3 regions of the Serratia sp. 121840015-1 genome follow, and region 1 is predicted to be linked to each of the others. Evidence: predicted binding sites of a transcription regulator. Region 1 holds the regulator's gene; each other region holds the start of a gene.
The links. The regulator Fur, encoded in region 1, represses iron uptake genes when iron is present. The targets are predictions, from matches to a motif close to ATAATAATGAGAACNACTATCAA.

Region 1 (10,321 bases):
ACCGATTCTGGAACTGGATCTGGATTATCTGAACGCCAACGCGCGTTCGATGATAAGCCCGGTGGTGGTCAGCAACTCTGACGACTACGCCGGCCTGGCGGCGCTGGCCAGCGGCTCTGTCGTCGCCGGTCAGACCAAGCTGTACGAGATCCAAAAGTAAGACCGTTTTTACCTGAGTAGTACCGGGGGCCGGCCACGCATCATGGCGGAGTTTACCCCGACTTGGCGGGAAGAGAGCGATCTCTTCCCGCTTTTTTTATTCCGTTTCGCCCCACGGCGGTGCGCTGCGCGCCGACGGTGCAACGCGCCGCATTTTTCGTGAAACAAACGGTTGTTTCCAGACGTGGCTTGTTGGATCATAGGCGGTTATGTGTAGCGCTTTGCATTGAGGAACAGTGAAATGAGTGAGGCTGAAGCCCGCCCAACCAATTTTATCCGTCAGATCGTCGATGAAGATCTGGCGTCGGGGAAACACACGTCGGTACATACCCGCTTCCCGCCGGAGCCTAACGGCTATCTGCATATCGGCCACGCCAAGTCCATCTGCCTGAACTTCGGCATCGCCAAGGACTATCAGGGCCAGTGCAACCTGCGTTTCGATGACACCAACCCGGTGAAAGAAGACATCGAGTTCGTGGAGTCAATCAAGCACGACGTGGAGTGGCTGGGCTTTGAGTGGAGCGGCAACGTTCGTTACTCCTCAGACTATTTCGATCAGCTGCACCAGTATGCGGTTGAGCTGATCACCAAGGGCCTGGCCTACGTCGATGAGCTGTCGCCGGAGCAGATCCGTGAATATCGCGGCACCCTGACCGCGCCGGGCAAAGACAGCCCATACCGCGGCCGCAGCGTGGAAGAGAACCTGGCGCTGTTCGAGAAGATGCGCAACGGCGAGTTCGCCGAAGGCGCCGCCTGCCTGCGCGCCAAGATCGATATGGCTTCGCCGTTTATCGTGATGCGCGATCCGGTGCTGTACCGCATCAAGTTCGCCGAACACCACCAGACCGGCAATAAATGGTGCATCTATCCGATGTACGATTTCACCCACTGCATTTCCGATGCGCTGGAAGGGATCACCCATTCGCTGTGCACCCTGGAATTCCAGGATAACCGCCGTCTGTATGACTGGGTGCTGGATAACATCACCATTCCTTGCCACCCGCGTCAGTACGAGTTTTCGCGTCTCAACCTCGAATACGCCATCATGTCGAAGCGCAAGCTGCACCAGCTGGTGGCCGAGAAGATCGTCGAAGGCTGGGACGATCCGCGTATGCCGACCGTCTCCGGTCTGCGCCGTCGCGGTTATACCGCCGCCTCGATTCGTGAGTTCTGCCTGCGCATCGGCGTGACCAAGCAAGACAACAACGTCGAGATGGTGGCGCTGGAATCCTGCATCCGCGACGATCTGAACGAGAACGCGCCGCGCGCCATGGCGGTGCTGGATCCGGTGAAAATCGTCATCGAGAACATGGGCGATGCGGTGGAAATGGTCACCATGCCTAACCACCCGAACAAACCGGAAATGGGCAGCCGCGATGTGCCGTTCAGCCGCGAGATCTATATCGATCGCGCCGACTTCCGCGAAGAAGCCAACAAGCAGTACAAGCGTCTGGTGCTGGGCAAGGAAGTGCGTCTGCGCAATGCGTACGTGATCAAGGCCGAGCGCGTCGAGAAGGACGAAGCGGGCGAGATCACCACCATCTTCTGCAGCTACGATGCGGAAACGCTGAGCAAAGATCCTGCCGACGGCCGCAAGGTGAAGGGCGTGATCCACTGGGTGTCAGCGGCGCACGCGCTGCCGGCGGAAATTCGCCTGTACGATCGCCTGTTCAGCGTGCCTAATCCGGGCGCGGCGGAGGACTTCCTCTCCACCATCAACCCGGAATCGCTGGTCATCAAGCACGGCTTCGTCGAGCCGAGCCTGGCGGCTGCACAGCCGGAGAAAGCCTATCAGTTCGAGCGAGAAGGTTACTTCTGCGCCGACAACCGTCACTCGTCGGCCGAGCATCTGGTGTTTAACCGCACCGTCGGCCTGCGTGACACCTGGGCGAAAATCGAAGGCTAATCTTATTAGCCTCGAAAATTAATGAATCAGCGCGGCTTTAAGCCGCGCTTTTTTATGCCTGCGCTCAGCTCGCGATCTATTCCTCTCTCATTTTATCCGGGGTGCGTTTAATTAATGGCGACGCATTAACCCATTAGTTCTCTTATATTGGTCCTATTAGTCTTCACTTTTTCTTATATATTCGTGATGCGAATTAATTTCATTTGGAGAGCGCTCTCAATTTTTATCGTCTGACTGACGAATTTAGTCAGGCTGAAACCATTAATCGTCTCTGGTTGACCTTGTATCTCAATTTATTCTGATTTAATTGAATTTTTTATTCGACACCCTCTATGATCACCAGCGTAACAAATTCTCACTGATATGTGCTCCTTGTCATACTTTGACAAATCTCCCTCATTTTTCATTTGATAATTCGCGTCGCGAAAAATAGTCTGTCTGTAGCAATTAGTGCTGTGGGAATAACATCTCGTCGGCAATATTTTTTACCCGTTCGGGTTTTTTATTGGCAGTCGTGCAGGGCAGTGGTGAACACAGGCGGCTGCAACTTTTAAGTTAAGTCAAAGAGGAATTTCAATATGGGTACGCACGGTGCTCAGCGTAAAACGCTGGCGCTCGCAGTCGCGGGCGCGCTGTTGGGAACAGGGTTTGCCATGGCGCCTGAGGCGAAAGCCGCAGGGTTTATCGATGATTCCACGCTGACCGGCGGCATTTATTACTGGCAACGTGAGCGCGACCGTAAAGATCTCAATCCGGACAGCAAGGATTACAACCAATACACCACCAACCTGTCGCACTCCACCGCCAACCTGAGCCTGGATTTCGCTTCGGGCTACGCCTGGGACATGTTTGGTCTGGACGTCGGTGCCTTTACCGCCATCGAGCTGGCGGAATCCAGCGCCAGCGGCCACCCGAACGAGATCGCGTTCTCCTCGAAAAACCGTACCTACGACGAAGACTATTCCGGTGACAAAGGCGGCGTCAGCCTGTACAAAGCCGCCGCCAAATTCAAATACGGCCCGGTTTGGGCGCGCGCCGGCTATATTCAGCCGAGCGGCCAAACCCTGCTGGCGCCGCACTGGAGCTTTATGCCGGGCACCTATCAGGGGGCCGAAGCCGGCGCCAAGTTCGACTACGGCGACGCCGGTGCGTTGAGCTTCTCCTACATGTGGACCGATAAATACAAGGCGCCGTGGCATATCGAGATGGACGACTTCCGCCAGAACGATAAGAAAACGCGCGTCTCCTACCTGCACTCGCTGGGCGCCAAGTACGATTTCAAAAACGATCTGGTGCTGGAAGCCGCCTTCGGCCAGGCGCAGGGTTATGTGAATCAATACTTCACCAAGGCGTCTTACAAATTCGATGTGCTCGGCAACCCGCTGACCACCAGTTACCAGTTCTACGGTGCGGAAGACCGCATCAGCGACAAGAACGATCCGAACAGCATCTACGACGGCCTGGCCTGGCTGCAGGCGCTGACCTTCGGTTACACCACCGGGCAGTTCAACTGGCGTCTGGAAGGCACCATGGTCAAGGCGGAAGGCAACCAGGGCTTCTTCCTGCAGCGCATGACCCCGACCTACGCCTCGTCCAACGGTCGTCTGGACGTGTGGTGGGATAACCGCTCCGACTTTAACGCCAACGGTGAGAAAGCGGTGTACGCCGGCGTGATGTATGACCTCAGCAACTGGAACCTGCCGGGCATGGCGGTCGGCGGCTCCTACGTTTACGCCTGGGACGCCAAGCCGAGCACCAACCCGATCTACGATCAGAGCCTGCGCCTGAAGGAAAGCGCCTGGAGCCTGGACGCGATGTACACCATCCAGGAAGGGCGCGCCAAGGGCACCCTGATCAAGCTGCACTACACCCAGTATGACAACCACACCAACATCCCGAGCTGGGGCGGCGGTTACGGCAACATCTTCCAGGACGAGAAAGACGTCAAGTTCATGGTCATCGCGCCATTCACCATCTTCTGATGCGTTCCCCGGCCTCGCCGCCGGGGGCAGTTAAGGGAATTCAACGATGAAAAAAATCATGCTGATGTTGGCGGCCGCCGCGGCCTTGAGCGCCTGTGCGCAACCCGCCGCACCGCCGGAAGACGCCAAATTGAAGCAGGCTTACAGCGCCTGCATCAACACCGCCGAAGGTTCGCCGGAGCGTCTGCAACCCTGTAAGGCGGTGCTGAACGTGCTGAAACAAGAGAAGCAGCACCAGCAGTTCGCCGCGCAGGAAACGGTGCGGGTGATGGATTATCAGAACTGCATTATGGCGGTGCACAGCGGTAACGGTCAGGCCTACGACGCCAAGTGCGGCAAGCTGTGGCAAGAAATTCGCGATAACAATAATTAAGAAGGACAAGAACATGAACGCATTCAAACTGAGCGCATTAGCCGCGTTGACGGCAACGATGGGATTTCTGGGCAGCATGGGAAACGCCATGGCCGATCAACAGCTGGTGGATCAGCTGAGCCAGCTGAAGCTGAACGTAAAAATGCTGGATAACCGCGCCGGCGAAAACGGCGTGGATTGCGCGGCGCTGGGCGCCGACTGGGCCTCATGCAACCGGGTGTTGTTCACCCTCAGCAACGACGGCCAGGCGATCGACGGTAAAGACTGGGTCATCTATTTCCACAGCCCGCGCCAGACCCTGCGGGTAGACAACGACCAGTTCAAGATTGCTCACCTCACCGGCGATCTGTACAAGCTGGAGCCGACCGCCAAATTCAGCGGCTTCCCGGCCGGTAAGGCGGTGGAAATCCCGGTGGTCGCCGAATATTGGCAGCTGTTCAGAAACGACTTCCTGCCGCGCTGGTATGCCACGTCCGGCGACGCCAAGCCGAAAATGCTGGCGAATACCGACACCGAAAACCTGGACCAGTTTGTGGCGCCGTTCACCGGCGACCAGTGGAAGCGCACCAAGGACGACAAAAACATTCTGATGACGCCGGCTTCGCGCTTTGTCAGCAATGCCGATCTGCAGACGCTGCCTGCCGGCGCGCTGCGCGGCCAGATCGTGCCGACGCCGATGCAGGTGAAGGTTCACGCGCAGGACGTCGATTTGCGCAAAGGGGTATCGCCGGATCTGAGCACGCTGGTCAAGCCGGCGGCAGACGTCGTCAACCAGCGCTTCGCGCTGCTGGGTGTGCCGGTTCAGGCCAACGGCTATCCGATCAAGACCGACATCCAGCCGGGCAAGTTTAAAGGCGCGATGGCGGTGCCGGGCGCCTATGAGCTGAAAATCGGCAAGAAAGAGGCGCGGGTGATCGGCTTCGATCAGGCCGGGGTGTTCTACGGGCTGCAGTCGATCCTGTCGTTAGTGCCGAGCGACGGCAGCGGCAAGATCGCCACGCTGGACGCCAGCGATGCGCCACGCTTCCAGTATCGCGGCATTTTCCTCGACGTAGCGCGCAACTTCCATAAGAAGGACGCGGTGCTGCGCCTGCTGGATCAGATGGCGGCCTACAAGCTCAACAAATTCCACTTCCACCTGAGCGATGACGAAGGCTGGCGCATCGAGATCCCCGGTTTGCCTGAGCTGACGGAGGTCGGCGGCCAGCGCTGCCACGATCTGAGCGAAACCACCTGTCTGCTGCCGCAGTACGGCCAGGGGCCGGACGTCTACGGCGGCTTCTTCAGCCGTCAGGACTATATCGACATCATCAAATACGCCCAGGCACGCCAGATTGAAGTGATCCCGGAGATCGACATGCCGGCACACGCCCGCGCCGCGGTGGTCTCGATGGAAGCGCGCTATAAAAAGCTGCATGCCGCCGGGAAAGAGCAAGAGGCCAACGAATTCCGCCTGGTGGATCCGACCGATACCTCCAACACCACCTCCGTGCAGTTCTTTAACCGCCAGAGCTACCTGAACCCGTGCCTGGATTCTTCCCAGCGTTTTGTCGACAAGGTGATCGGCGAGATCGCCCAGATGCATAAAGAGGCCGGCCAGCCGATCAAGACCTGGCACTTCGGCGGCGACGAAGCGAAAAACATTCGCCTGGGCGCCGGCTACACCGACAAGGCGAAACCGGAGCCGGGCAAAGGCATCATCGATCAGAGCAACGAAGACAAGCCGTGGGCCAAGTCGCAGGTGTGCCAGACGATGATCAAAGAAGGCAAGGTGGCCGACATGGAGCATCTGCCGAGCTACTTCGGCCAAGAGGTCAGCAAGCTGGTGAAGGCGCACGGCATCGACAGAATGCAGGCCTGGCAGGATGGCCTGAAAGACGCCGAGAACGCGAAGGCGTTCGCCACCTCGCGCGTGGGCGTCAACTTCTGGGATACCCTGTACTGGGGCGGTTTCGATAGCGTCAACGACTGGGCCAACAAAGGGTATGAAGTGGTGGTTTCCAACCCGGACTACGTCTACATGGACTTCCCTTACGAGGTGAACCCGGACGAGCGCGGTTACTACTGGGGTACCCGCTTCAGCGACGAGCGCAAGGTGTTCAGCTTCGCGCCGGACAACATGCCGCAGAACGCGGAAACTTCGGTCGACCGCGACGGCAACCACTTCAACGCCAAGAGCGACAAGCCGTGGCCGGGCGCCTACGGGCTGTCCGCTCAGCTGTGGAGCGAAACCCAGCGCACCGATCCGCAGATGGAATACATGATCTTCCCACGCGCGCTGTCGGTGGCTGAACGCGCCTGGCACCGCGCCGGTTGGGAGCAGGACTATCGCGCCGGCCGCGAATACAAAGGCGGGGAAACCCACTTTGTCGATACCAAGACGCTGGAGAAAGACTGGCTGCGCTTCGCCAATATCCTGGGGCAGCGTGAACTGGCCAAGCTGGACAAAGGTGGCGTCGCTTACCGTCTGCCGGTGCCGGGCGCACGCGTAGCGGGCGGCAAGCTGGAGGCGAATATCGCGCTGCCGGGATTGGGCATCGAGTACTCCACCGACGGCGGCAAGCAGTGGCAGCGCTATGACGCCAAGGCCAAGCCTGCGGTGTCCGGTGAGGTGCAGGTGCGTTCGGTTAGCCCGGACGGCAAGCGCTACAGCCGCGCCGAGAAGGTCTAAGCCCGGTGCAACGGCCTGCTGCCCTGGCGGCGGCCGTATAACGAAGGGGGAATGCGTTCGCCCGCGCGTGTCGGCGTAGGGCGGACGTTGTAGTGAGAGTAGTACGTGGAGTAGCAGTGCCGCTGCAATTGTGATATTTCATGACATGATTTTCCCCCGGCTTGTCCGGGGATTTTTTTGCCCTTTGCACGGCAGGCATAAAAAAACCGCCTCGGTGTGAGGCGGTTTTTCATAGCCGGTCAGGCTTATTTCTTGTCGTGCAGCGTTTCGTCTTCGCGACAGTCACCGGTTTCACAGTGGCCGTACAGGTACAGGCTGTGGTTGGTGAGCTTGATGCCGTGCTGCTTGGCGATGTCACGCTGCCGCACTTCGATGGATTCGTCGCTGAATTCGATCACTTTGCCGCAGTCCAGGCAAATCAGGTGATCGTGGTGATGCTGTTGGGTCAGCTCGAACACGGACTTGCCGCCTTCGAAATTGTGACGTGTCACAATGCCCGCATCGTCAAACTGGTTCAGTACGCGATAAACCGTTGCCAGCCCGATCTCTTCGCCCATATCAATCAGTTTTTTGTACAAATCTTCCGCACTGACGTGATGGCATTCCGGATTTTGCAGTACTTCCAGGATTTTGAGTCGCGGAAGCGTGACTTTTAAGCCGGCCTTCTTCAATGCGATGTTGTTGTCGGTCATGCGAATTCAGTCCTGTTACTATGCTAATCAAGTTGAGGCGTACTCGCCTGTGGCATCGGTCGGCACAAAGAGTTAATGCGTCTCATTATAGAACCGGTTGTACTAAATGGAAACCGCCGGTTGTTAACAAAGATATAATTGCACTATTGCATGTTTTGCATGCAACGCCTTGATGGATGGGATAAACCGATATCTCAGTCTACCGTGACGGGGTGGGAAGTTACAAATCTGTAGCTTCTATCGCAGCAATCCCTGCTGCCGATGACGGCCCTGTGGGCACACTATGCACTTTACAGGGCCTTTGTTCAACCTTTCGCCAGTGCCGGGGCTTAGCCGACGATATCGGCCAGGCTCAGCTCTTCGACGATTTGTTTGACCCAGGCGTCCACGCGCTCGTTGGTCAGCTCAGGCTGACGGTCTTCGTCGATCGCCAGACCGATGAAGTGGCTGTCGTCCGCCAGGCCTTTGGAGGCCTCGAAGTGGTAGCCTTTGGTCGGCCAGTGGCCCACGATGGCCGCGCCACGCGGTTCGATGATGTCGCGGATGGTGCCCATCGCGTCACAGAAGTATTCCGCGTAGTCTTCCTGGTCGCCGCAGCCGAACAGCGCCACCAGTTTGCCGTTGAAGTCGACTTCTTCCAGCGTCGGGAAGAAATCATCCCAGTCACACTGCGCTTCACCGTAGTACCAGGTCGGGATACCCAGCAGCAGGATATCGAACCCTTCCAGGTCTTCTTTGCTGCTTTTAGCGATGTCATGCACTTCAGAGACGTCGTCGCCAAACTGTTTCTGGAGAATTTTCTGGATCATTTTGGCAATGTTTTCGGTATTGCCAGTGTCGCTGCCAAAGAAAATGCCTACAGTAGCCATATCGCGTATAACCTTTAAATTCAAGTAATTGCATTACTCGACGCCGGCACTGCCGCCGCTGACGCCGATTAAAATGATGCCATGGCAAGAGCCTTTCGCCTCCGGGGCGGGCGCCGACAGGCGCAGTCTCTTACCGGTAAATGCGTATCATGCCAGAAAGTGGCGCCGGGGTTTTATCGCATTTATGCGATGCCGGAGAATGAAGAAAAGCGTGGTCGATCCGGCGTTGTCCTTAACGCCGCGCCGCGCGTGCGGCCGAAGAGATCAATGTTCCGGCTGTTCTTCCGCCAGTTGTGCCAACAGCATCTGCTCGATGAGTTCGCTGCGGCTGATGTTGCGCTGTTCCGCCAGTTTGTTCAGGGCGTCCACCGCATCCGCGTTGATTTTCAGCTCTACGCGCCGCAATCCACGCACTTTATCGCGCCGTAGCTGATTGCGCTTATTGATTCTAAGCTGTTCATCGCGGGAAAGCGGGTTGGTTTTCGGGCGCCCCGGACGGCGTTCATCTGCGAACAGATCCAGCGTCGTGCGATCCGTTTGTTCTTTTGCCATAGGTAGCGGTACTGCAAGGGAGTTTGCATCAAAAAGCGCTCGCACGCTTCCGGAGGCATCGGTTAACACACTTCGGGCCAATAAACCCTAACCCAAATTCACCCCCGAACCGGCGTTCGCGAACGCGCTGGCGCGGTGGCAAAATTATAGCGCGCCATATTACCCCAGCAGATGGAGCGACGACAATGCCTAACTGCGGGCTAAACGCGCTAAGCCGTTATCTTTAGCGCGTTTTTTCGCCAGGTGAGTGCGTTTTTCAGGCTTCGTCGAGGAAACGGTGAATGGTGCGCAGCACCGCTTCCGGTTTTTCGGCGTGCACCCAATGGCCGGTGCCGGCGACGACGTGCGCGCGGGCCTGCGGGAACTGGCGGGCGATGGCCGCACGGTAGCTGTCCTGCACGTACGGCGACAGGCCGCCGCGAATGAACAGGGTCGGATGCGGCCAGGCCGGGACTTCCTGCCAGCCGGTGATGTCTTCGTAGCGTTCGATCAGCACCGGCAGGTTGAAGCGCCATTCGCCGTTGTGGAAGGACTTCAGCAGGAACTGGATCACGCCTTCTTCCTGCAGGTAGTCGCGCATCAGCTGGGCAGCCGCCTGGCGCTGGGTGATGCCGGCGGCGCTGACGGCCTTCAGCGCGGCGAAGATCTCGTCGTGGCGGCGGGTCTGGTAATTCACCGGCGCGACGTCGATGACGATCAGCCTGGCGACGCGCTCGGGCGCGATGGCGGTCAGCGCCATCGCCGCTTTGCCGCCCATCGAATGGCCGATGACGATCGCTTTCTCCAGCTGCAGTTCGTCGAGCAGCGCCAGCAGATCCTGCGCCATGGCGGCGTAGTTCATGTCGTCGGCGCGCGGGGAGAGGCCGTGGTTGCGCAGATCGACCTTGATCACCGTGTGCTGTTTATGCAGATCGCGCGCCAGCACGCCCAGGTTGTCCAGATTGCCGAACAGCCCGTGGATCAGCAGCACCGGCAGCGCGTCTGACTCGGCGGCCAGCAGTTGATAATGTAATTTCATGGCGAAGTTCATACTGAGAGAGATTCAGATTAGGGTATCATGATTGAATCGCACGATGAATCATGCGGAATTTTCGCGGCGCGGGCTTGGCAGTGCCGG
Region 2 (10,321 bases), on a different contig from region 1:
CAGCGTGCCGGTGATGGTGACGCTGGTGGACACGATGCGCTGCGGCGGTTTTTCCAGCGTGAACTTCCCTTTGGCGCTGTCGATGGTGCGCGGCCAACTGCTGTCGGCAGCGGGGGCGGACGGTTTCTGCCCGTCGCTCTTGTCGTCCGGGCCGCAGCCGCTGAGCAGCAGGCTGGAAGTGGCGATAAATGCAATGAACAGCTGGCGTAAGGATAGGGTCATGAGCGGGCTCTTTCTTTCCTTGAACTAAGGCGTATCAATCCGGCGGCGGATTGGCTGCGTGGTGGATGCCCGCTAATTTACCATTCAAGCCGCCAAAATGATAACCATTCGTATCTTAGCGTGTGGTGAATAGAGAGAATAAGAAGAAGGGGAAGTGAGTGCGGCAGAAACGAAAAAAGTGCCAAAAGGCGCTTTTTTCTGAATTGGTGGGTCGTGCAGGATTGATTCGGCCCGTGGCCTCACCCTGCGGGCAACGCTGCGCGTTGTCGTATCGCTGCGCGATGCTCGAACCTCTACGGCTATCCGCCTATTTCATAGCCGGCCCCTTCGGGCCAGCGCAAGCGCTGTTCAAAAGCATAAATGCTTTTGTCTTATCCTGCACGACTCGGTGAACTCTGTCGGCAAGAAGATTAAGTCGGGTTTAGGGGGGCGCAGAAACGAAAAAAGCGCCAAAAGGCGCTTTTCTCTGAATTGGTGGGTCGTGCAGGATTCGAACCTGCGACCAATTGATTAAAAGTCAACTGCTCTACCAACTGAGCTAACGACCCGCAGAAGTGGTGGGTGATGACGGGCTCGAACCGCCGACCCCCTCCGTGTAAAGGAGATGCTCTACCAACTGAGCTAATCACCCACTTCAGGACTTCCAGGTACTGCTAAACGAGAGAATGATGGTGGGTGATGACGGGCTCGAACCGCCGACCCCCTCCGTGTAAAGGAGATGCTCTACCAACTGAGCTAATCACCCTCATTCGTTCTCATTTTTACTCAACAAGATGGTGGGCGATGACGGGCTCGAACCGCCGACCCCCTCCGTGTAAAGGAGATGCTCTACCAACTGAGCTAATCGCCCCGTCTTGTTGGAGTCGCATTATAGGGATAGTTCAAAGTGAGTCAACGGTTTTTAAAATGATTTCAATCGTTCGCCGCAAATTTAGGCAGGGCGCGATAATTATCGCCAACGGCGCCGATTCTTTGCGCAACGCTATGCGAAACTCGCCGCAAAACGCGCGAAATCGACCGGTGCAATATCGTGTCGGCGTTGAGGAATTAGCGCGTGGTGATACAATGTCGTCCACTCTTTTTTCAATTCCGAGCAATCGTCGGCAACCGCCGACACGCGTTGCGTAATAAGGCAGTGAACCCAATGAAAATCAAAACCCGTTTTGCACCGAGCCCGACCGGCTATCTTCACGTCGGCGGCGCGCGTACCGCACTTTACTCCTGGTTGTTCAGCCGCCATGCGGGCGGTGAGTTCGTTCTGCGTATCGAAGATACCGATCTGGAACGCTCCACCCAGGACGCGATCGACGCAATTATGGATGGCATGAACTGGTTGAACCTGGATTGGGATGAAGGCCCGTATTTCCAGACCAAGCGTTTCGATCGTTACAACGCGGTCATCGACGAGATGCTGGAGCAGGGCACGGCCTATAAATGCTATTGCTCCAAGGAACGTCTGGAAGCGCTGCGCGAGAAGCAGATGGAAAACGGCGAAAAGCCGCGTTACGACGGCCACTGCCGCGACAGCCAGTGCAGCCACACCGACGACGAGCCGCACGTGGTGCGCTTCCGCAACCCGCAGGAAGGCTCGGTGATCTTCGACGACAAAATTCGCGGCCCGATCGAATTCAGCAACCAGGAGCTGGACGATCTGATCATCCGCCGCACCGACGGTTCGCCAACCTATAACTTCTGCGTCGTCGTCGATGACTGGGACATGGAAATCACCCATGTGATCCGCGGCGAAGACCACATCAACAACACCCCGCGCCAGATCAACATTCTCAAAGCGCTGGGCGCGCCGGTGCCGGAATACGCGCACGTGTCGATGATCCTCGGCGACGACGGTAAAAAGCTGTCCAAGCGTCACGGCGCCGTCGGCGTTATGCAGTACCGCGACGACGGCTATCTGCCGCAGGCGCTGCTGAACTATCTGGTGCGCCTGGGCTGGTCCCACGGCGATCAGGAGATCTTCTCCATCGATGAGATGAAAGAGTTCTTCACGCTGGAAGCGATCAACAAATCCGCCAGCGCGTTCAACACCGAGAAGCTGCAGTGGCTGAACCACCACTACATCAACCATATGCCGGCGGAAGAAGTGGCGGTGCATCTGGCATGGCACGTTGAGCAGCTGGGCATTGAAACCCGCAACGGGCCAGAGCTGAAAGACATCGTCAAACTGCTGGGCGAGCGTTGCAAAACGCTGAAAGAGATGGCGGAGTCCTGCCGTTACTTCTACGAAGACTTCAGCGAGTTCGACGCCGACGCGGCCAAGAAGCACCTGCGCCCGGTGGCGCGTCAGCCGCTGGAAGCGGTGCGCGCCAAGCTGGCCGCCATCACCGTCTGGACGCCGGAAAACGTGCACGACGCCATTCAGGGCACGGCGGATGAGCTGGGTGTCGGCATGGGTAAAGTCGGCATGCCGCTGCGCGTTGCGGTGACCGGCGCCGGCCAGTCGCCGGGCATGGACGTGACCGTGCATGCGATCGGCCAGAAGCGTTCGCTGCAGCGCATCGACATGGCGCTGGCTTACATCGCCGAGCGCGAAGCGCAAGCCTGATTCGCTGATACGTCATAAAGAAAAAGCCCCGTGGAGCGATCCCGGGGCTTTTTTCATGGCGGTGCGTCAGGCTTGCTCGCTAGCCGGCAGCCCCGGGCGGTAGGCGAGGAAATACATCAGCCCGACAAAGCCGGCGCCTCCCAGCGCGTTGCCGAGAAATACCGCGACGAAATTGGGCAGATACTGCTCCCAGCCCATGCCGCCGGCAAAGATGGCCGCCGGGATGATGAACATGTTCGCCACCACGTGCTGGAAGCCGATGGCGACAAAAGCCATGACCGGGAACCACATGCCGATCACTTTGCCCGGCACATCCTTGCTGGCGAAGGCTAACCATACCGCCAGGCACACCAGCCAGTTGCAGCCGACGCCGGAAATAAAGGCGTGCAGGAAGTCCGCATCCACTTTGGCCTGCGCGATCGCCAGCGTTTTATGCAAGAACGCACCTTCGGTCAGGCCCAGCAAATGACCGAAGAAGTAGGCGACGGCCAGGCTGCCGGCCAGGTTGGCCAGGGTGACCCAAAACCAGTTACGCAGCACGGCGATGGCGGGGATTTCGCGGGCAAACCAGGCCATCGGCAAGGTCATCATGTTGCCGGTCAGCAGTTCGCCACCGGCCAGAATGGTCAGGATCAAACCGATAGGAAAGACCGCGGCACCCAACAGGGCGCCGAAAGAGCCCCATTCGGCCGGCAGGGTGCCGATGACGTGAATATCCAGCAGAAAGCCGGTGGCGATAAAAGCGCCGGCGAGAAAGCCCAGAATCAACAGATTAGCGAGAGGGGCGCGGCTTTTGTTTACCCCGGCCTGAACGGCGAGGGCGGCGATTTCTTTTGGTGAATGCAAAGACATGACGGACTCGGTTTATAGTAATGAAGTTTGTGGCGCGGGCAGTCTATGCCGCTCGGGAGTCCGACTCAAGCGCATTTCACTAACATTCCGTTAATTAAAAATCAATGTGATATGCAGGGTCTTTTGCCATTTTGAGATGTAGCGCGCAAAATGGATGAACTCTGCACAAAGTGATGATTTTTTGGCGCCAAACATGCTGATTTGGCGGCTTTTTCAACGCTTGATTCAGGAATTCAATTTAGCCGTTGACAGCTTTGAGCGGGTTTCATATCATGCGCCCCGTTCACAGCACAAAGTGATTGTGGAACGGGGCTATAGCTCAGCTGGGAGAGCGCTTGCATGGCATGCAAGAGGTCGACGGTTCGATCCCGTCTAGCTCCACCAACCTTCTTCTCAGAGAGGTTGGGGAATACCGTAACGCCGGTCAACGCGTACCACTTTTGTGGGGCTATAGCTCAGCTGGGAGAGCGCTTGCATGGCATGCAAGAGGTCGACGGTTCGATCCCGTCTAGCTCCACCACCATTTAAAAAGCCGACCTTAGGGTCGGCTTTTTGCTTTGCGTTATTTCACCTTCGCCGAATGCAGGCCAACAAAAAAGGCGCCCGCAGGCGCCTTGTTATCGCAGTCGGCTCGAGGCTTAGCCCAGCACCAGACCCGCGATGGAAGCGGACAGGATGCTGACCAGCGTAGAGCCGTACACCAGCTTCAGGCCAAAGCGCGACACCACGTTGCCCTGGTGTTCGTTCAGGCCCTTGATCGCACCGGCCACGATGCCGATGGAGGAGAAGTTGGCGAAGGACACCAGGAACACCGACAGGATCCCCAGGCTGCGCGGCGACAGTTCGGCAGACACTTTCTGCAGCTCCATCATTGCCACGAACTCGTTGGAAACCAGCTTGGTGGCCATGATGCTGCCAACCTGCAGGGCTTCGTGTTTAGGAATCCCCATGATCCAGGCGAACGGATAGAAGAAGTAGCCGAGGATTTCCTGGAAGCTCAGGCCGAAGATGGCGCTGAACACACCGTTGAGCGCGGCGATCAGGGCGATGAAGCCGATCAGCATCGCGGCAACGATAATCGCTACTTTGAAGCCGGCCAGGATATATTCACCCAGCATTTCGAAGAAGCTCTGGCCTTCGTGCAGGTTGCCGAGGTGCAGCTCTTCTTCTTTATTGGTGTCGTACGGGTTGACCAGCGACAGCACGATAAAGGTGCTGAACATGTTCAATACCAGCGCCGCCACCACGAACTTGGCGTCCAGCATGGTCATGTAGGCACCGACGATGGACATGGACACTGTAGACATCGCGGTCGCCGCCATGGTGTACATGCGCTTTTCCGACATCTTGCCCAGGATATCCTTGTAGGCGATGAAGTTTTCGGATTGGCCCAGGATCAGCGAGCTGACGGCGTTGAACGACTCCAGCTTGCCCATGCCGTTCACTTTCGACAGCACGGTACCGATAATACGGATGATGAACGGCAGCACCTTGATGTACTGCAGAATACCGATCAGCGCCGAAATGAAGACGATCGGGCACAGCACCTTCAGGAAGAAGAACGCCAGGCCTTTGTCGCCCATGCCGCCGAATACGAAATCAGTCCCTTGTCCCGCAAACCCGAGCAGTTTGTCAAACAGCGCGGCAAATCCTTTTACGAAGCCCAAACCCGCTTCCGAATGCAGGAAAAAGTAGGCCAGCAGTACTTCGATAACCAGTAGTTGAATAACATAGCGAATGCGGATGCTTTTACGATCGCGGCACACCAACAGGGCCAGGATCGCCACCACCACTATCGCCAACGCAAAGTGCGCAATATGGGACATGTTTGCTCCAAATTTGAGGCAGGCTGAATTTCGGCTGTCATTTTATGTAACGCTACGTTTAAAAACGAGACTTCTATTGCAAATATGGAAAATCATAGCGGGAGTTCTCCTAAAGTGTTGCGCAAAAGCATAAAAAATCAAGACGTTAAAGCGGCAATAGGAAATTCGTATTCTTGTGCTAACCTATCTTTCAGGGGTATTGCAGCCAAAATCCCATCAGAAAAGCACGGAAATCGGCAAGCTCCGCGCTGAACCCTTCGATAAAACCGTTAATGTTGGCTATTACAGAGATAAGTTTTACCGCTCTAAATGCGCTTGATAATTATTATCATTTATATAGAGTGGAGATAAACGTAATTTCAGTAAGGGTTCAACATATGCTGAACAGTCGCGTGGTTGAAACCACCTCCGGGCGCTCCGCCAGGAAAATCAAACTCTCGCTGATGGGGCCCGCCTTCATCGCCGCTATCGGCTATATCGATCCCGGTAACTTCGCCACCAACATCCAGGCCGGCGCCTCGTTCGGCTACAGCCTGCTGTGGGTGGTGGTTTGGGCCAACGTGATGGCGATGCTGATCCAGCTGTTGTCCGCCAAGCTGGGCATCGCCACCGGGAAAAACCTGGCCGAGCATATTCGCGATCGCTTTCCGCGGCCGGCGGTGTGGGCTTATTGGGTACAGGCGGAGATCATCGCCATGGCGACCGATCTGGCCGAGTTTATCGGCGCGGCGATCGGCTTCAAGCTGCTGCTCGGCGTTTCCCTGTTGCAGGGCGCAGTGCTGACCGGCATCGCCACCTTTTTAATCTTGATGCTGCAAAAGCGCGGGCAAAAGCCGCTGGAGCTGGTGATTGGCGGCCTGCTGCTGTTCGTCGCCGCCGCTTATATCGTCGAGCTGGCGTTCTCCCAGCCGCAGCTCGCGCCGCTGCTGAAGGGCATGGCGCTGCCCGATCTGCCTAACGGCGATGCGGTATTTCTGGCCGCCGGGGTATTGGGCGCCACCATCATGCCGCATGTGATCTACCTGCATTCGTCGCTCACCCAAATCGGCGGCGAGCACGACAAGGCGGAGCGCTATGCCGCCACCAAAGTCGATGTCGCCGTGGCCATGACCATTGCCGGTTTCGTTAACCTGGCGATGATGGCCACCGCCGCCGCCGCGTTTCATTTCAGCGGCCACAGCGGCATCGCCGATCTCGATGTGGCTTACCTGACGCTGCAACCGCTGCTCGGGCAAGCCGCTGCTACCGTGTTCGGCCTGAGCCTGGTGGCCGCCGGCCTCTCCTCTACCGTGGTGGGCACGCTGGCGGGGCAGGTGGTGATGCAAGGGTTCGTGCATTTCCATATCCCGCTGTGGCTGCGGCGCGCGGTGACCATGCTGCCGTCGTTTATCGTCATCATGCTGGGGATGGACGCGACGCGCATTCTGGTGCTGAGCCAGGTGCTGCTCAGCTTCGGCATTGCGCTGGCGCTGGTGCCGCTGCTGGCTTTCACCGGCAATCGGGCGCTGATGGGGGAGATGGTCAACGGCCCAGTGGTGCAAAACCTGGGTAAGCTGATCGTACTGGTGGTGGTGGGATTGAACGGCTATCTGCTGATCGGCAGCGTGCTGTAGGCAAAAAAAGCGCGGGCCGGCATGGTGCCGGCCCGTCGTCGTTAATCGCGGTCGTCATCGCCGTGGCGGCGCCAGCGATCGTGATCGTGATGGTGTTTTTTCTCTTTCTTCCAGTAATGCTTGTCGCAACGGCGGTCGCACTTGTAATAACGGCCATCGCGAGAGTAGTAGTATTTGCGCCAATAGTCGCGATCGCGCCAGCGATAGCCGTCCCAGTAATAGCCACGCGAGCTGCGGTCGCCGAGATAGCGGCCCTGATGGCCTTGCCACCAGTCGCGATCGCGCCAGTCGTAACCGTCCCAGTAACGGCCGCGATTGTCCTGATCGCCGATGCGCAATGAAACGCCCGGCATCAGATCGATGCTGAGCCCTTCGGCGCGAGCCTGCTGTACGGCGGGCAACACCGTCGCCGCCAAGATAGCGGCCAAGAGCAGAGGTTTAAACATGACTTCTCCTTTCCGCTTGCGCGGCCTGGCCGTTAATCACTTTATGAAGCGCGTTCATCAGTTTAAAAAGCGGCCTTATCGTTATTTTTGCTGCAATATCGGCATCATAGCGCCGGCGCATAGGATTGAATCTGAGAGCCACTCTGAAAACGGCGCCGCAGGCCGAGATTTGAGATTTTTCTGGGGGATCGCCGCTCGGTGGAGCGGCGGTATTTGTAAGCGATTACAGTAGGATTTGTTCGATCTGCGCGAGCTCTTCTTCACTGAAATGACGATTGGCCAGCATGCCTACCGCGTCTTCTATCTGCGCATTCTTGCTGGCGCCGATCAGCACCGAGGTGACGCGATCGCCGCGCAGCACCCAGGCCAGCGCCATTTGCGACAGCTTTTGCCCGCGTTGCCGCGCCAGCGCATCAAGGCGGCGCACCTTGTCCAGCCGTTCGGCGGTCAGTTGCTCCGGCTGCAGGAAGCGGCTGCCGCTGGCGGCGCGGGAATCTTGCGGGATGCCGTGCAGGTAGCGGTCGGTCAGCAGGCCGCCCGCCAGAGGGGAGAAGGCGATCGACCCGACGCCATGCTCCGCCAATGTGTCCAGCAATCCCGCCTCCGGCCCGCGTTCCAACATCGAATACTTCGGCTGGTGGATCACGCACGGCGTGCCGAGCTGCTGCAGAATGTCGAACGCCTGTCGCGCGCGTTCGGCCGGGTAGTTAGACAGGCCGACATACAGCGCTTTGCCCTGGCGCACCAGCAGATCCAGCGCCGCCATGGTTTCTTCCAGCGGCGTGTCCGGATCCGGCCGGTGGTGATAAAAGATATCCACATACTCCAGCCCCATGCGCTTCAGGCTCTGATCGAGGCTGGCGATCAGATACTTTTTCGAGCCCCAATCGCCGTAGGGGCCGGGCCACATGGTGTAACCGGCTTTGGACGAGACGATCAGCTCGTCGCGCCAGGCCCGCAGATCGGCGTTGAGTATGCGGCCAAAGTTCTCCTCGGCGGCGCCGGGCGGCGGGCCGTAGTTGTTGGCCAAATCGAAATGGGTAATGCCGCGATCGAAGGCGCAGCGGATCAGGCCGCGGGCGTTGTCGTACAGCGTGGCGTCGCCGAAGTTGTGCCACAGCCCGAGCGAGACGGCGGGCAGCTTCAGCCCGCTGCGGCCGCAGCGCCGGTATTCCATATCTTGATAACGCGTAGGGGAGGCTTGGTAGGACATAGTTATCCTTGTCGGCGGGAGGTGAAGTGCTTTGAGTGTATACGCTTTCACACCGCGCTGCCGGGGGAGCGATCACAGCGCCGGCATGTAACGCCAGGTTGCCGATCGAGGCAGGAGCGTTTGTTCGAAATTTGAACGGCATCTTCGATACTTAAGATAATCGCTCCAGCTGCAGACAGGTGATGATCATGACTCAGACCTATACGGTGGCCGATTATCTGCTCGATCGTCTGGCCCAAATCGGCATCCGTCATTTCTTCGGCGTGCCGGGGGATTACAACCTGCAATTCCTCGATCACGTTCTCGCTCATCCGCAAATCACCTGGGTAGGCTGCGCCAACGAGCTGAACGCCGCCTATGCCGCCGACGGCTACGCTCGCTGCAAACCGGCGGCGGCGCTGCTCACCACCTTTGGCGTGGGGGAGCTGAGCGCGTTGAATGGGGTGGCCGGCAGCTACGCCGAATACCTGCCGGTGATCCACGTGGTCGGCACGCCGGCGCAGCGCGCCCAGCGCGCCGGTGATTTGCTGCACCATTCGCTGGGGGATGGCGACTTTACCCACTTCGCGCGGATAGCCAAAGAGGTGACCGTCGCGCAGGCCGACCTGACCGCCGACAACGCCGCCGTGGAGATAGACCGCCTGATCGGCGTCGCCTTGCTGGAACATCGCCCGGTTTACCTGATGTTGCCCAGCGACGTCGCACAAGCGCCGCTGTCGGCCAAACCGGCGCCGCTGATGCTGCGTCAGGCCAAACTGTCGCGCAGCGCATTGCAGGCATTTATCGCCGCAGCGCGCGAAAAGCTGCTGCCGGCGCGGCGGGTATCGCTGCTGGCGGACTTCCTGACCGATCGCTTCGGCGCCGAAGCGGCGCTGGACGAGTGGCTGCAGGCGGTCGACATTCCGCACGCTACGCTGCTGCTCGGCAAAGGCGTGCTGGATGAGAACCGAGCCGGGTTTGTCGGGACCTACTGCGGCGGCGCCAGCGATCCGGCGGTGAAACAGCTTATCGAAAACGCCGATGTGGTGATCAACGTCGGCGTGCGTTTGACCGACACCATTACCGCCGGTTTCACGCATCATTTGCCGGTGGAAAAATGCATCGACATTCAACCGTTCGAGGCCTGGGTCGGGCGGCAGCGCTTTAGCCGCATTCCGATGCGCGAGGCGGTGCAGGCGCTGCACCGCCTGAGCCTGTCGCTGGCGTCACGCTGGCCGTTGCCGCCGATCGTCCGCCCGACGCTGCCGGAAACCGATGGGGAAGGGCTGGATCAGCACGCCTTCTGGCGGCAGATACAGGATTTCCTGCGGCCCGGGGATATCGTGCTGGCCGATCAGGGCACTGCCTGTTTCGGCGCGGCGGCGTTGACGTTGCCGCGTGGCTGCCGCCTGATCGTGCAGGCGCTCTGGGGATCGATCGGCTATACCCTGCCGGCGACGTTCGGCGTACAGACCGCTGAACCGCAGCGGCGGGCAATATTGCTGATCGGCGACGGCGCCGCGCAGCTGACCGTACAGGAACTGGGATCGATGCTGCGCGACGGGCTTAAGCCGGTGATCTTCGTGCTGAATAATCAGGGTTACACGATC
Region 3 (10,321 bases), on a different contig from region 1:
CCACGCCCAGCGCGACGGCGCGGATCGCCTGGCCGCCCAACAGCACTGCCGCATCGCCCCGCGCAGAACCGAGGCGCACCGCAAAGTGGCGGATACCCAGCGCTACCTGCTCGCCGCGCGCATACAGCAATGCGCTGAACAGCAACATCAGCGCGCAGTGCAGCAGCAGACGGCCGATATGCGCCGCCTGCGCCACGAACCAGGTGGCGGTCTGGCCGAAGTACGGCTGCACCTTCGCCAGCAGCGCGGCGCCGCCGGCGTTAACCAGCGTGTGGTAGCTGGTGTAGAGCCTGTCGCCGATCATCGGCACGGACTGCAGCCAGGCGAGGTCGGGAATGTGCAGCTTGCCCGGTGAACTGGCCCAGGCGATCAGCGGCGCGCTGTTATCCACCACGCTGCTGATCAGCAGGGAGATTGGCAGAATGAACAGCAGGATCAGCAGCAGGGTCATGACCAACACCGCCAGCGAACGGCGGCCCCACAGCAGTTTTTGCAGTTTGAGCAGCAGCGGCCAGGTGGCGATCACCACCATGCCCGCCCAGGCGAAGCCGAGAATAAACGGTTGGATCACCCAAAAACAGGCGACGATCATGATGGCGATAAACAGCACGCCGAAAATAATTCGCGGTAAGTCGTAACGCGATTGCGGGAGTGGCATCAGTGGCTTCTCATCCTGGTCAATTAAATCCCTGGCACCGGGGAATCGGGGTGCCTGTCGGTCGGTTTCTCACCGTCGGGCGGCCGCCTGTGGCGGCGCTCGCAGGGCGGTAATAATGTGAATGCCTTCACTAAACGAGTATGTTAGTTTTTAGTGTCACTAAAAAATAGGGTGGGTCTGAATTAAAGGCCCGATTCAGCGTACATCAGCGCATAAAAAATAGACGGACAGGGTCAAAAAAGCGAATGATCCCACAGATTTCTCAGGCGCCCGGCCTCGTTCAACGGGTGCTCGACTTTTTGGAAGCACTGAAGCAAAACGGATTCAACGGCGATACCGCCACCAGCTACGCTGACCGGCTGACGATGGCCACCGACAACAGCATCTATCAGCTGTTGCCCGATGCGGTGGTGTTCCCCCGTTCCACCGCCGACGTGGCGCTGATCGCCCGCCTGGCCGGGGAAGAGCGATTCAAGACGCTGACCTTCAGCCCACGCGGCGGCGGCACCGGCACCAACGGCCAGTCGCTCAATACCGGCATTGTGGTCGATATGTCGCGCCATATGAATCGCATTCTGGAGATCAACGTCGAACAGGGCTGGGTAAAAGTCGAAGCCGGGGTGATCAAGGATCAGCTGAATCAATATCTGCGGCCGTTCGGCTACTTCTTCTCGCCGGAACTGTCCACCAGTAACCGCGCCACGCTGGGCGGCATGATCAACACCGACGCCTCCGGCCAGGGCTCGCTGGTGTACGGCAAAACCTCCGATCACGTATTGGGCCTGCGGGCGGTGCTGCTGGGCGGTGAGATGATCGATACCCGCGCCATGCCGACGGCGCTGGCGGAAACGATTGCTCTGGAAGAGACCGCCGAAGGGCGCATCTACCGCACGGTGCTGAGCCGCTGCCGCGAGCAGCGTGCGCTGATCCTGGAAAAATTCCCCAAGCTCAACCGCTTCCTCACCGGTTACGATCTGCGCCACGTGCTGAGCGACGATCTGCAAACCTTCGATCTGACGCGCATCCTGACCGGCGCCGAAGGCACGCTGGCGTTTATCACCGAGGCGCGGCTGGACATCACGCCGCTGCCGAAAGTGCGCCGTTTGGTTAACGTAAAATACGACTCCTTCGACTCGGCGCTGCGCAATGCACCCTTTATGGTCGAAGCCAAGGCGCTGTCGGTGGAAACCATCGATTCCAAGGTGCTGAACCTGGCGCGTGAAGACATCGTTTGGCACTCGGTGAACGAACTGATCGCCGACGTGCCGGATAAAGAGATGCTCGGGCTGAACATCGTCGAGTTCGCCGGCGACGATCGGGCGCTGATCGACGGCCAGATGGAAACCCTGTGCCAACGGCTGGACGAACTGATCGCGCAGCGGCAGGGCGGCGTGATCGGTTACCAAATCTGCGGCGATCTGGTCGGCATCGAGCGCATTTACAACATGCGCAAGAAGGCGGTCGGGCTGCTGGGCAACGCCAAAGGGCGCGCCAAGCCAATTCCGTTCGCCGAGGACACCTGCGTGCCGCCGCAACACCTGGCGGACTATATCGTCGAATTCCGTCAACTGCTCGACGACCACCACCTGAGCTACGGCATGTTCGGCCACGTCGATGCCGGGGTGCTGCACGTGCGCCCGGCGCTCGACATGTGCGACCCGCAGCAGGAGGTGCTGATGAAGCAAATCTCCGATCGGGTGGTGGCGTTGACCGCCAAATACGGCGGCCTGCTGTGGGGGGAGCACGGCAAGGGGTTCCGCGCGGAATACAGCCCTGAGTTCTTCGGCGAAACGTTGTATGAAGAGCTGCGCCGCATCAAGGCGGCATTCGACCCGGATAACCGCCTGAACCCGGGCAAGATCTGTTCGCCGCTGGCGGTGGATGCGCCGATGATGCAGGTGGACGCGGTCAAACGCGGCACCTTCGATCGCCAGATCCCGGTCGAGGTGCGCACCTCATTCCGCGGCGCGCTGGAGTGTAACGGCAACGGCCTGTGCTTCAACTTCGACGTGCGCAGCCCGATGTGTCCGTCGATGAAGATCAGCGGCAACCGCATTCATTCACCGAAAGGGCGGGCGACGCTGGTGCGCGAGTGGCTGCGTCTGTTGGCCGAGCAGGGCGTCGATCCTTTGGCGCTGGAAAAACAGTTGCCGCAGCAGCGAGTCAGCCTGCGCGGTTTGATCGAAAAGACCCGCAACAGCTGGCACGCGGGCAAGGGCGAGTATGACTTCTCGCACGAAGTGAAAGAGGCGATGTCCGGCTGCCTGGCCTGCAAGGCCTGCTCCACCCAGTGCCCGATCAAGATTGACGTGCCGGGATTCCGTTCGCGCTTCCTGCAGCTCTACCACACCCGCTATCTGCGCCCGGTAAGCGACTACATGGTCGCCGGTGTGGAGAGCTATACCCCGTTGATGGCCCGCGCGCCGAAGGTGTTCAACTTCTTCTTCCGCCAGCCGTGGCTGCGGGAGATGAGCCGCAACGCCATCGGCATGGTCGATCTGCCGCTGCTGTCCAGCCCGACGCTGCGTCAGCAGCTGTCCGGCCACCGCGCGACCACGCTGACGCTGGAGCAGCTGGAAGGGCTGAGCGCCGAGCAGCGCGCAGAACACGTGCTTATCGTCCAGGATCCGTTCACCAGCTATTACGACGCCAAAGTGGTGGCGGACTTTGTCAGGCTGGTGGAGAAGCTCGGCTATCAACCGGTGCTGCTGCCGTTCTCGCCGAACGGCAAGGCGCAGCATGTGAAAGGTTTCCTGACGCGCTTTGCCCGCACCGCGCGCAAAACCGCCGATTTCCTCAACCGTGTGGCGCAGCTCGGCATGCCGCTGGTGGGCGTTGATCCGGCGCTGGTGCTGTGCTACCGCGACGAATACCGCGAGATCCTCGGTGCCGAACGCGGCGATTTCCAGGTGCAGCTGGTGCATGAATGGCTGCAGCAGCGGATTGCGGATCGCGCCGAACAGCCGGCGACCGGCGAGCCGTGGTATCTGTTCGGCCACTGCACCGAAACCACCGCGCTGCCGGCCAGCGGCCAACAGTGGGCGGCGATCTTCGCCCGCTTCGGCGCCAAACTGGAGAACGTCAGCGTCGGCTGCTGCGGCATGGCGGGCACTTACGGCCATGAAGCCAAGAACCTGCAAAACTCGCTCGGCATTTATGAGCTATCATGGCATCCGACGCTGCAGCGTTTGCCGCGGCAGCGCTGCCTGGCGACCGGCTATTCCTGCCGCAGCCAGGTGAAACGCATCGAGGGCAATGGCGTGCGCCACCCATTACAGGCACTTCTGGAGATGATTGAGTGAAATTGTGGAAACGTGAAACATCGCTGGAGCAGCTGAACCGCGCCGGCGACGGCTGCATGGTCAGCCATGTGGGCATCGAGTTTACCCAGCTGGGCGAAGATTTCCTCGAGGCTACCATGCCGGTCGATGGCCGCACCCGGCAGCCGTTCGGGCTGTTGCACGGCGGGGCATCGGTGGTGTTGGCGGAGTCGATGGGATCGATGGCCGGCTACCTGTGCAGCGAAGGCGAGCAGAAAGTGGTGGGGCTGGAGATCAACGCCAACCACCTGCGCGCGGTGTTCGATGGCCAGGTGCGCGGGGTGTGTCGCGCACTGCACGTCGGCCGTCGCCATCAGGTGTGGCAAATCGAGATCTTTGACGCGCGCGATCGGCTGTGCTGCACCTCGCGTCTGACCACGGCGGTCATCGACTGATTCCCGCCGGTTTCCGCAGGCGATCGGCCTGCGGAGCCTTTCACCTTACAGTTGAAACGGCACGCGTTTGACGAAGTCCTTTTGAAACGCGTTCGCCTTCTCCCAGGTGCCTTCCATTGCATATTTTTGGCAGATCAGCGTCAGCGTGTGGCGGGCGAAGTGGTAGCTTTGCACCCGAAACAGCTGGCAGCGCTGTGGGTTGTTGATCTCGACGATCAGCCGGTTGTGCAGCTTGCTGAGCGCGTGCAGGTAGCTGTCGTCGTCGCCGTTCTCCAGACACAGATTGGCCATGGTGAGGCTGACGCTGTTGTACCGCTTCAGATGGTCGATATTGCATTCCGGGCGCCGCAGCGCCGCTTCGGCCATATAAAAGTCCACCGTGGCGTCGCGCACGCTGAATTTGTATTCATCAATCTTGCCCAGCAACCATGCGTTGATCGAAAGAGTCATTGGCTTCGCGCTCAAATTCAAATTGAATGATAATCATTATCATATAAACTGCCGCGTTGCCGATCAATCCCGGCGCGGCGTTTTTTTATTGCTCAGGAGGGTAAAAGACCGCCGCCGACCCAACTTAATCCTGAGCGACTAAACTTTAACCTGAGGGCCGCGCGCTTGCGCCGCGCCACGAAATGCCGATAAACGCACATTTACGACAGACAGAATGCAGAAATAGGTATTTTCTATGAATGTTTAGATCGGCAACGCACCGCAGCGCTGTAACGCTGACGGGCCACCGGGGAGTGCGGTACGGTGATGCAGGATAGATAACGAATTCATAGGGATAGCATGCACACCTTGCCGCCTGACGCCGCAAGCCGCCACGGGTGTCCCGTTGGCTTGCCGCGCGCCGCAGCGAAAAACCGCGCTCGCGGCGGATACCCCCGCAAAACAAACGGTTGAAGTGATAATCGTTATCACTAACATATAAGCAACCCAGATTGGCTGTGGCCAAACACGAGTGTGAGGTAGACCCTATGCAAACGGAAAATGTCGGCACTTTTTCTCTGGATGAAAATGTCTGGCAAGGCATTTCGCTCAGCGACAGCGCCGTACGACAAATAACGAAACTGATGCAGCAGGATCCGCAGGTGAAAGGGCTGCAGCTAGGGGTGAAACAATCCGGCTGCGCCGGCTTTGCCTATGTGCTGGATCTGACCCGCGAACCCGCCGATGACGATCTGCTGTTTGAGCGCGACGGCGCCAAACTCTATGTGCCGCTGAAGGCTATGCCGTTCATCGACGGCACCACGGTAGATTATGTCCGCGAAGGGCTGAATCAGATATTCAAATTCAATAACCCTAAAGCTCAGCATGCCTGCGGGTGCGGCGAGAGCTTTGGCGTTTGAGCGATGCAATCAACATGACACGAAGCAATGTAGAAATGCCTAATGAAGTGCAGGCTTGGGTCAGCGAAGGTCGCTACAAAGAAGGTTTCTTCACCCAGCTGGCAACCGATGAGTTGGCCAAAGGCATCAACGAAGAGGTGGTGCGCGCCATCTCGGCCAAGCGCAACGAACCCGAGTGGATGCTGGAATTCCGCCTCGAGGCCTACCGCGCCTGGCTGCAGATGGAAGAGCCGCACTGGCTGAAGGCCAATTACGATCGCCTGAACTACCAGGACTACAGTTACTATTCGGCGCCGTCCTGCGGCAGCTGCGACGATGCCTGCGGTTCGCAACCCGGCGCCGAGCAGCAACCGGGCGCGGCGACGGAAAAAGATTACCTGACCAGCGAAGTGGAGCTGGCGTTCAATCAGCTCGGCGTGCCGGTGCGCGAGGGCAGCGAGGTGGCGGTGGACGCCATCTTCGACTCGGTCTCGGTCGCTACCACTTACCGTGAAAAACTGGCGGAGAGCGGGGTGATCTTCTGCTCGTTCGGCGAAGCGATCCAGGAATACCCGGATCTGGTGCGTCAGTACCTGGGCCGCGTGGTGCCCTCCAACGATAACTTCTTCGCTGCGCTGAACGCCGCGGTGGCCTCCGACGGCACCTTCGTCTATGTGCCGAAAGGCGTGCGCTGCCCGATGGAGCTGTCGACCTATTTCCGTATCAACGCCGCCAAAACCGGCCAGTTCGAGCGCACCATCCTGATCGCCGACGAAGGCAGCTATGTCAGCTACATCGAAGGCTGCTCGGCCCCGGTGCGCGACAGCTACCAGCTGCACGCGGCGGTGGTGGAAGTGATCCTGCATAAAGACGCCGAAGTGAAATACTCGACGGTGCAGAACTGGTTCTCCGGCGGCGAGAGCAAGGGCGGCATCCTCAACTTCGTCACCAAGCGCGCGCTGTGTGAAGGCGCCGGCTCGAAAATGTCCTGGACCCAGTCGGAAACCGGCTCGGCCATCACCTGGAAATACCCGAGCGTGATTTTGCAGGGCGACAATTCGATCGGCGAATTCTTCTCGGTGGCGCTGACCAGCGGCCATCAGCAGGCGGACACCGGCACCAAGATGATCCACATCGGCAAAAACACCAAGTCGACCATCATCGCCAAAGGCATCTCCGCCGGCCACAGCGAGAACACCTATCGCGGCCTGGTGAAAATCCTGCCGGGGGCGGAAAACGCCCGTAACTTTACCCAGTGCGACTCGATGCTGATCGGGCCGGACAGCGGTGCCCACACGTTCCCTTACGTTGAAGCGCGCAACAACAGCGCTCAGCTGGAGCACGAAGCCACCACCTCGAAGATCGGCGACGACCAGCTGTTCTACTGCCTGCAGCGCGGCATCAGCGAGGATGACGCCATTTCGATGATCGTCAACGGTTTCTGCAAGGACGTTTTCTCCGAGCTGCCGCTGGAGTTCGCCGTCGAGGCGCAGAAACTTCTGGCCATCAGCCTGGAACACAGCGTGGGTTAATCGCCGCATTTTTAGCGCCGTCGGCGCTATCTGAGGACACAGCATGTTAAGCATCAAGAATTTGAAAGTCAGCGTGGAAGGCAACGAGATCCTCAAGGGATTGGATCTGGAGATCAAACCGGGCGAAGTGCACGCCATCATGGGGCCGAACGGCTCGGGCAAGAGCACGCTGTCCGCCACGCTGGCCGGGCGTGAAGAGTACGAAGTGACCGAAGGGGAAGTCACCTTCAAGGGCAAGGATCTGCTGGAGCTGGATCCGGAAGATCGCGCCGGCGAAGGCGTGTTCCTGGCCTTCCAGTACCCGGTGGAGATCCCTGGCGTCAGCAACCACTTCTTCCTGCAGACGTCGGTCAACGCGGTGCGCAAATACCGCGAGCAGGAGCCGCTTGATCGCTTTGACTTCGCCGATTTCATCGAAGAGAAAATCGCGCTGCTGGATATGCCGGCCGATCTGCTGACCCGTTCGGTCAACGTCGGCTTCTCCGGCGGTGAGAAAAAACGCAACGATATTCTGCAGATGGCGGCGCTGGAGCCGGATCTGTGCATTCTCGATGAAACCGACTCGGGCCTGGACATCGACGCGCTGAAGATCGTCGCCAACGGCGTCAACTCGCTGCGGGACGGCAAGCGCGCCTTTATCATCGTGACCCACTATCAGCGCATTCTGGACTACATCAAACCGGATTACGTACACGTGCTGTCCCAGGGGCGTATCGTTAAATCCGGCGATTTCTCGCTGGTGAAACAGTTGGAGGAGCAGGGCTATGGCTGGCTTACCGACCAACAGTAATTCAAACGCGCTGCAGCAGCTGTATCGCCTGTTCGAAGGCCGCGGCGGCGAGCGTTCGCCGCATGCGCTGGCGCACTGGCAGCAGGCGCTGCGCCTCGGCTGGCCGACGCGCAAGCATGAAAACTGGAAATACACGCCGCTGGAGAGCCTGCTGGAGCAGCAGTTCCTCGATCCGCAGCCCGCGCCGGTGAGCGCAGAGCAGCTTGAGGCGCTGGCGCTCGGCATCGATGCCTGTCGGCTGGTGTTTATCGACGGCCGCTACAGCGCCGCGCTCAGCGATGGCGATCTGGGCGACTACCAGTTCGAGTTGACAGCCTACGGCACGCCGCAGGCGCTGCCGGAGCCGATCCAGCCGGAGATTTTCCTGCACCTGACCGAAAGCCTGGCGCAGGAAACCAGCCTGATTCGCTTGCCGGCCGGCAAGGCCCCGGCCCGCCCGCTGTACCTGCTGCACATCAGCAGCGGACGCGGCGCCACCGGGGAAGTGAACACCGTGCATCATCGTCACCATCTGGAGATCGGGCGCGGCGCCGAGGCGGAAGTGATTGAACACTATGTCAGCCTGGGCGAGGCCGCGCACTTCACCGGCGCGCGCCTGACCGCCAACGTGGCGGACAACGCCGGGCTGTTGCACTGCAAGCTGGCGTTTGAGAGCCAGCCGAGCTACCACTTTGCCCATAACGATCTGGTTATCGGCCGCGACGCGCGGGTGAAAAGCGACAGCTTCCTGTTGGGTGCCGGCCTGACGCGGCACAACACCAGCGCACAGCTGAACGGCGAAGGCGCAAACCTGGTGATCAACAGCCTGGTGCTGCCGGTGGGCAAAGAGATCTGCGATACCCGCACCTATCTGGAGCACAACAAAGGCTATTGCGAAAGCCGCCAGCTGCATAAAACCGTGGTCAGCGATCGCGGCAAGGCGGTGTTCAACGGCATGATCAAAGTGGCCAAGCACGCGATCAAAACCGACGGCCAGATGACCAACCATAACCTGCTGTTGGGTAAGGTGGCGGAAGTGGATACCAAGCCGCAGCTGGAGATCTACGCCGACGACGTCAAATGCAGCCACGGCGCCACCGTGGGGCGTATCGATGAAGAGCAGCTGTTCTATCTGCAGTCGCGCGGCATCGACAAACACGCGGCGCAGCAGATGATCATCTTTGCCTTCGCCGCCGAGCTGACCGAAGGCATCGCCAACGACACCATCCGGGAACGGGTGCTGGCGCGCATCGCCCAGCGTCTGCCGGGGGAGGCTGCATGAGTTATCCGATTGAACGCGTGCGCAGCGATTTTCCACTGCTGGCGCGTGAGGTGAACGGCCAACCGCTAGCCTATCTCGACAGCGCCGCCAGCGCGCAGAAACCGCAGGCGGTGATCGACCGCGAGCTGGAGTTCTACCGCCACGGTTATGCGGCGGTGCATCGCGGCATCCACACCCTGAGCGCCGAGGCGACTCAGCAGATGGAAGCGGTGCGGGAGCAGGCGGCGCGCTTTATCAACGCCGCCTCGGCGGAAGAGATGGTGTTCGTCAAGGGCACCACCGAAGGCATCAATCTGGTGGCCAACAGCTTTGGCCGCCACCTGCTGCAGCCGGGCGATGCGATTCTCATCACCGAGATGGAGCACCACGCCAACATCGTGCCGTGGCAGATGCTGGCGGAGGAGCGCGGGCTGCAGCTGCAGGTGTGGCCGCTACAGCCGGACGGTACGCTGGATCTGGCGCGGCTGCCGGAACTGGTCGATGCGTCCTGTAAACTGCTGGCGCTGACCGAGGTCTCCAACGTGCTGGGCACCGTCAACCCGGTGCGCGACATTATCGCCCGCGCCAGAGCCCTGGCGCCGAATTTGACGGTGCTGGTGGACGGCGCGCAGGCGGTGATGCACCAGCGCGTCGATGTCCAGGCGCTGGACTGCGATTTTTATGTGTTTTCCGGCCACAAGCTGTACGGTCCTTCCGGCATCGGCATGCTGTATGGCCGCCAGGCGCTGCTGCAGCAGATGCCGCCGTGGGAAGGGGGCGGCTCGATGATCCGCCAGGTCAGCCTGACGGCGGGCACCACCTTCGCCGATCCGCCGTGGCGCTTCGAGGCCGGTTCGCCGAACACCGCCGGCATCATGGGGCTGGGGGCGGCGTTTGATTACGTTGAAGCCCTGGGCCTGAATGCGATCCACGATTATGAACAGTCGCTGATGCACTACGCGCTGAAGGCGCTCAGCCAGGTGCCGACGCTGAAAGTCTATGGCCCGGCCCATCGCGCCGGGGTGATCGCCTTCAATCTGGGGGAACACCATGCCTAT

Region 2: a site for Fur is predicted at 5,776-5,798, ahead of ACUXAC_RS01315 (Nramp family divalent metal transporter). Genes of this name have one in related genera too.
Region 3: a site for Fur is predicted at 5,278-5,300, ahead of sufA (Fe-S cluster assembly scaffold SufA). Genes of this name have one in related genera too.

The regions. Positions count from the first base shown of each region.
Region 1 covers NZ_JBSEYF010000003.1:359,498-369,818, forward strand. The annotation lists gene nagE (N-acetylglucosamine-specific PTS transporter subunit IIBC) at 1-160, shown strand, start outside; gene glnS (glutamine--tRNA ligase) at 401-2,065, shown strand; gene chiP (chitoporin ChiP) at 2,644-4,047, shown strand; gene chiQ (ChiQ/YbfN family lipoprotein) at 4,094-4,420, shown strand; gene ACUXAC_RS17995 (beta-N-acetylhexosaminidase) at 4,434-7,091, shown strand; gene fur (ferric iron uptake transcriptional regulator) at 7,337-7,783, opposite strand; gene fldA (flavodoxin FldA) at 8,113-8,652, opposite strand; gene ybfE (LexA regulated protein) at 8,917-9,204, opposite strand; gene ybfF (esterase) at 9,461-10,234, opposite strand.
Region 2 covers NZ_JBSEYF010000001.1:269,012-279,332, forward strand. The annotation lists gene fepB (Fe2+-enterobactin ABC transporter substrate-binding protein) at 1-222, opposite strand, end outside; tRNA gene ACUXAC_RS01270 (tRNA-Lys) at 695-770, opposite strand; tRNA gene ACUXAC_RS01275 (tRNA-Val) at 778-853, opposite strand; tRNA gene ACUXAC_RS01280 (tRNA-Val) at 892-967, opposite strand; tRNA gene ACUXAC_RS01285 (tRNA-Val) at 997-1,072, opposite strand; gene gltX (glutamate--tRNA ligase) at 1,367-2,782, shown strand; gene ACUXAC_RS01295 (formate/nitrite transporter family protein) at 2,849-3,634, opposite strand; tRNA gene ACUXAC_RS01300 (tRNA-Ala) at 3,943-4,018, shown strand; tRNA gene ACUXAC_RS01305 (tRNA-Ala) at 4,079-4,154, shown strand; gene ACUXAC_RS01310 (NupC/NupG family nucleoside CNT transporter) at 4,273-5,460, opposite strand; gene ACUXAC_RS01315 (Nramp family divalent metal transporter) at 5,838-7,073, shown strand; gene ACUXAC_RS01320 (DUF2502 domain-containing protein) at 7,115-7,519, opposite strand; gene mgrA (L-glyceraldehyde 3-phosphate reductase) at 7,743-8,732, opposite strand; gene ACUXAC_RS01330 (alpha-keto acid decarboxylase family protein) at 8,921-10,321, shown strand, end outside.
Region 3 covers NZ_JBSEYF010000001.1:1,765,953-1,776,273, reverse strand. The annotation lists gene ydiK (AI-2E family transporter YdiK) at 1-658, opposite strand, end outside; gene ydiJ (D-2-hydroxyglutarate dehydrogenase YdiJ) at 904-3,960, shown strand; gene menI (1,4-dihydroxy-2-naphthoyl-CoA hydrolase) at 3,957-4,373, shown strand; gene ACUXAC_RS08545 (hypothetical protein) at 4,419-4,823, opposite strand; gene sufA (Fe-S cluster assembly scaffold SufA) at 5,351-5,722, shown strand; gene sufB (Fe-S cluster assembly protein SufB) at 5,737-7,233, shown strand; gene sufC (Fe-S cluster assembly ATPase SufC) at 7,277-8,023, shown strand; gene sufD (Fe-S cluster assembly protein SufD) at 7,998-9,284, shown strand; gene sufS (cysteine desulfurase SufS) at 9,281-10,321, shown strand, end outside.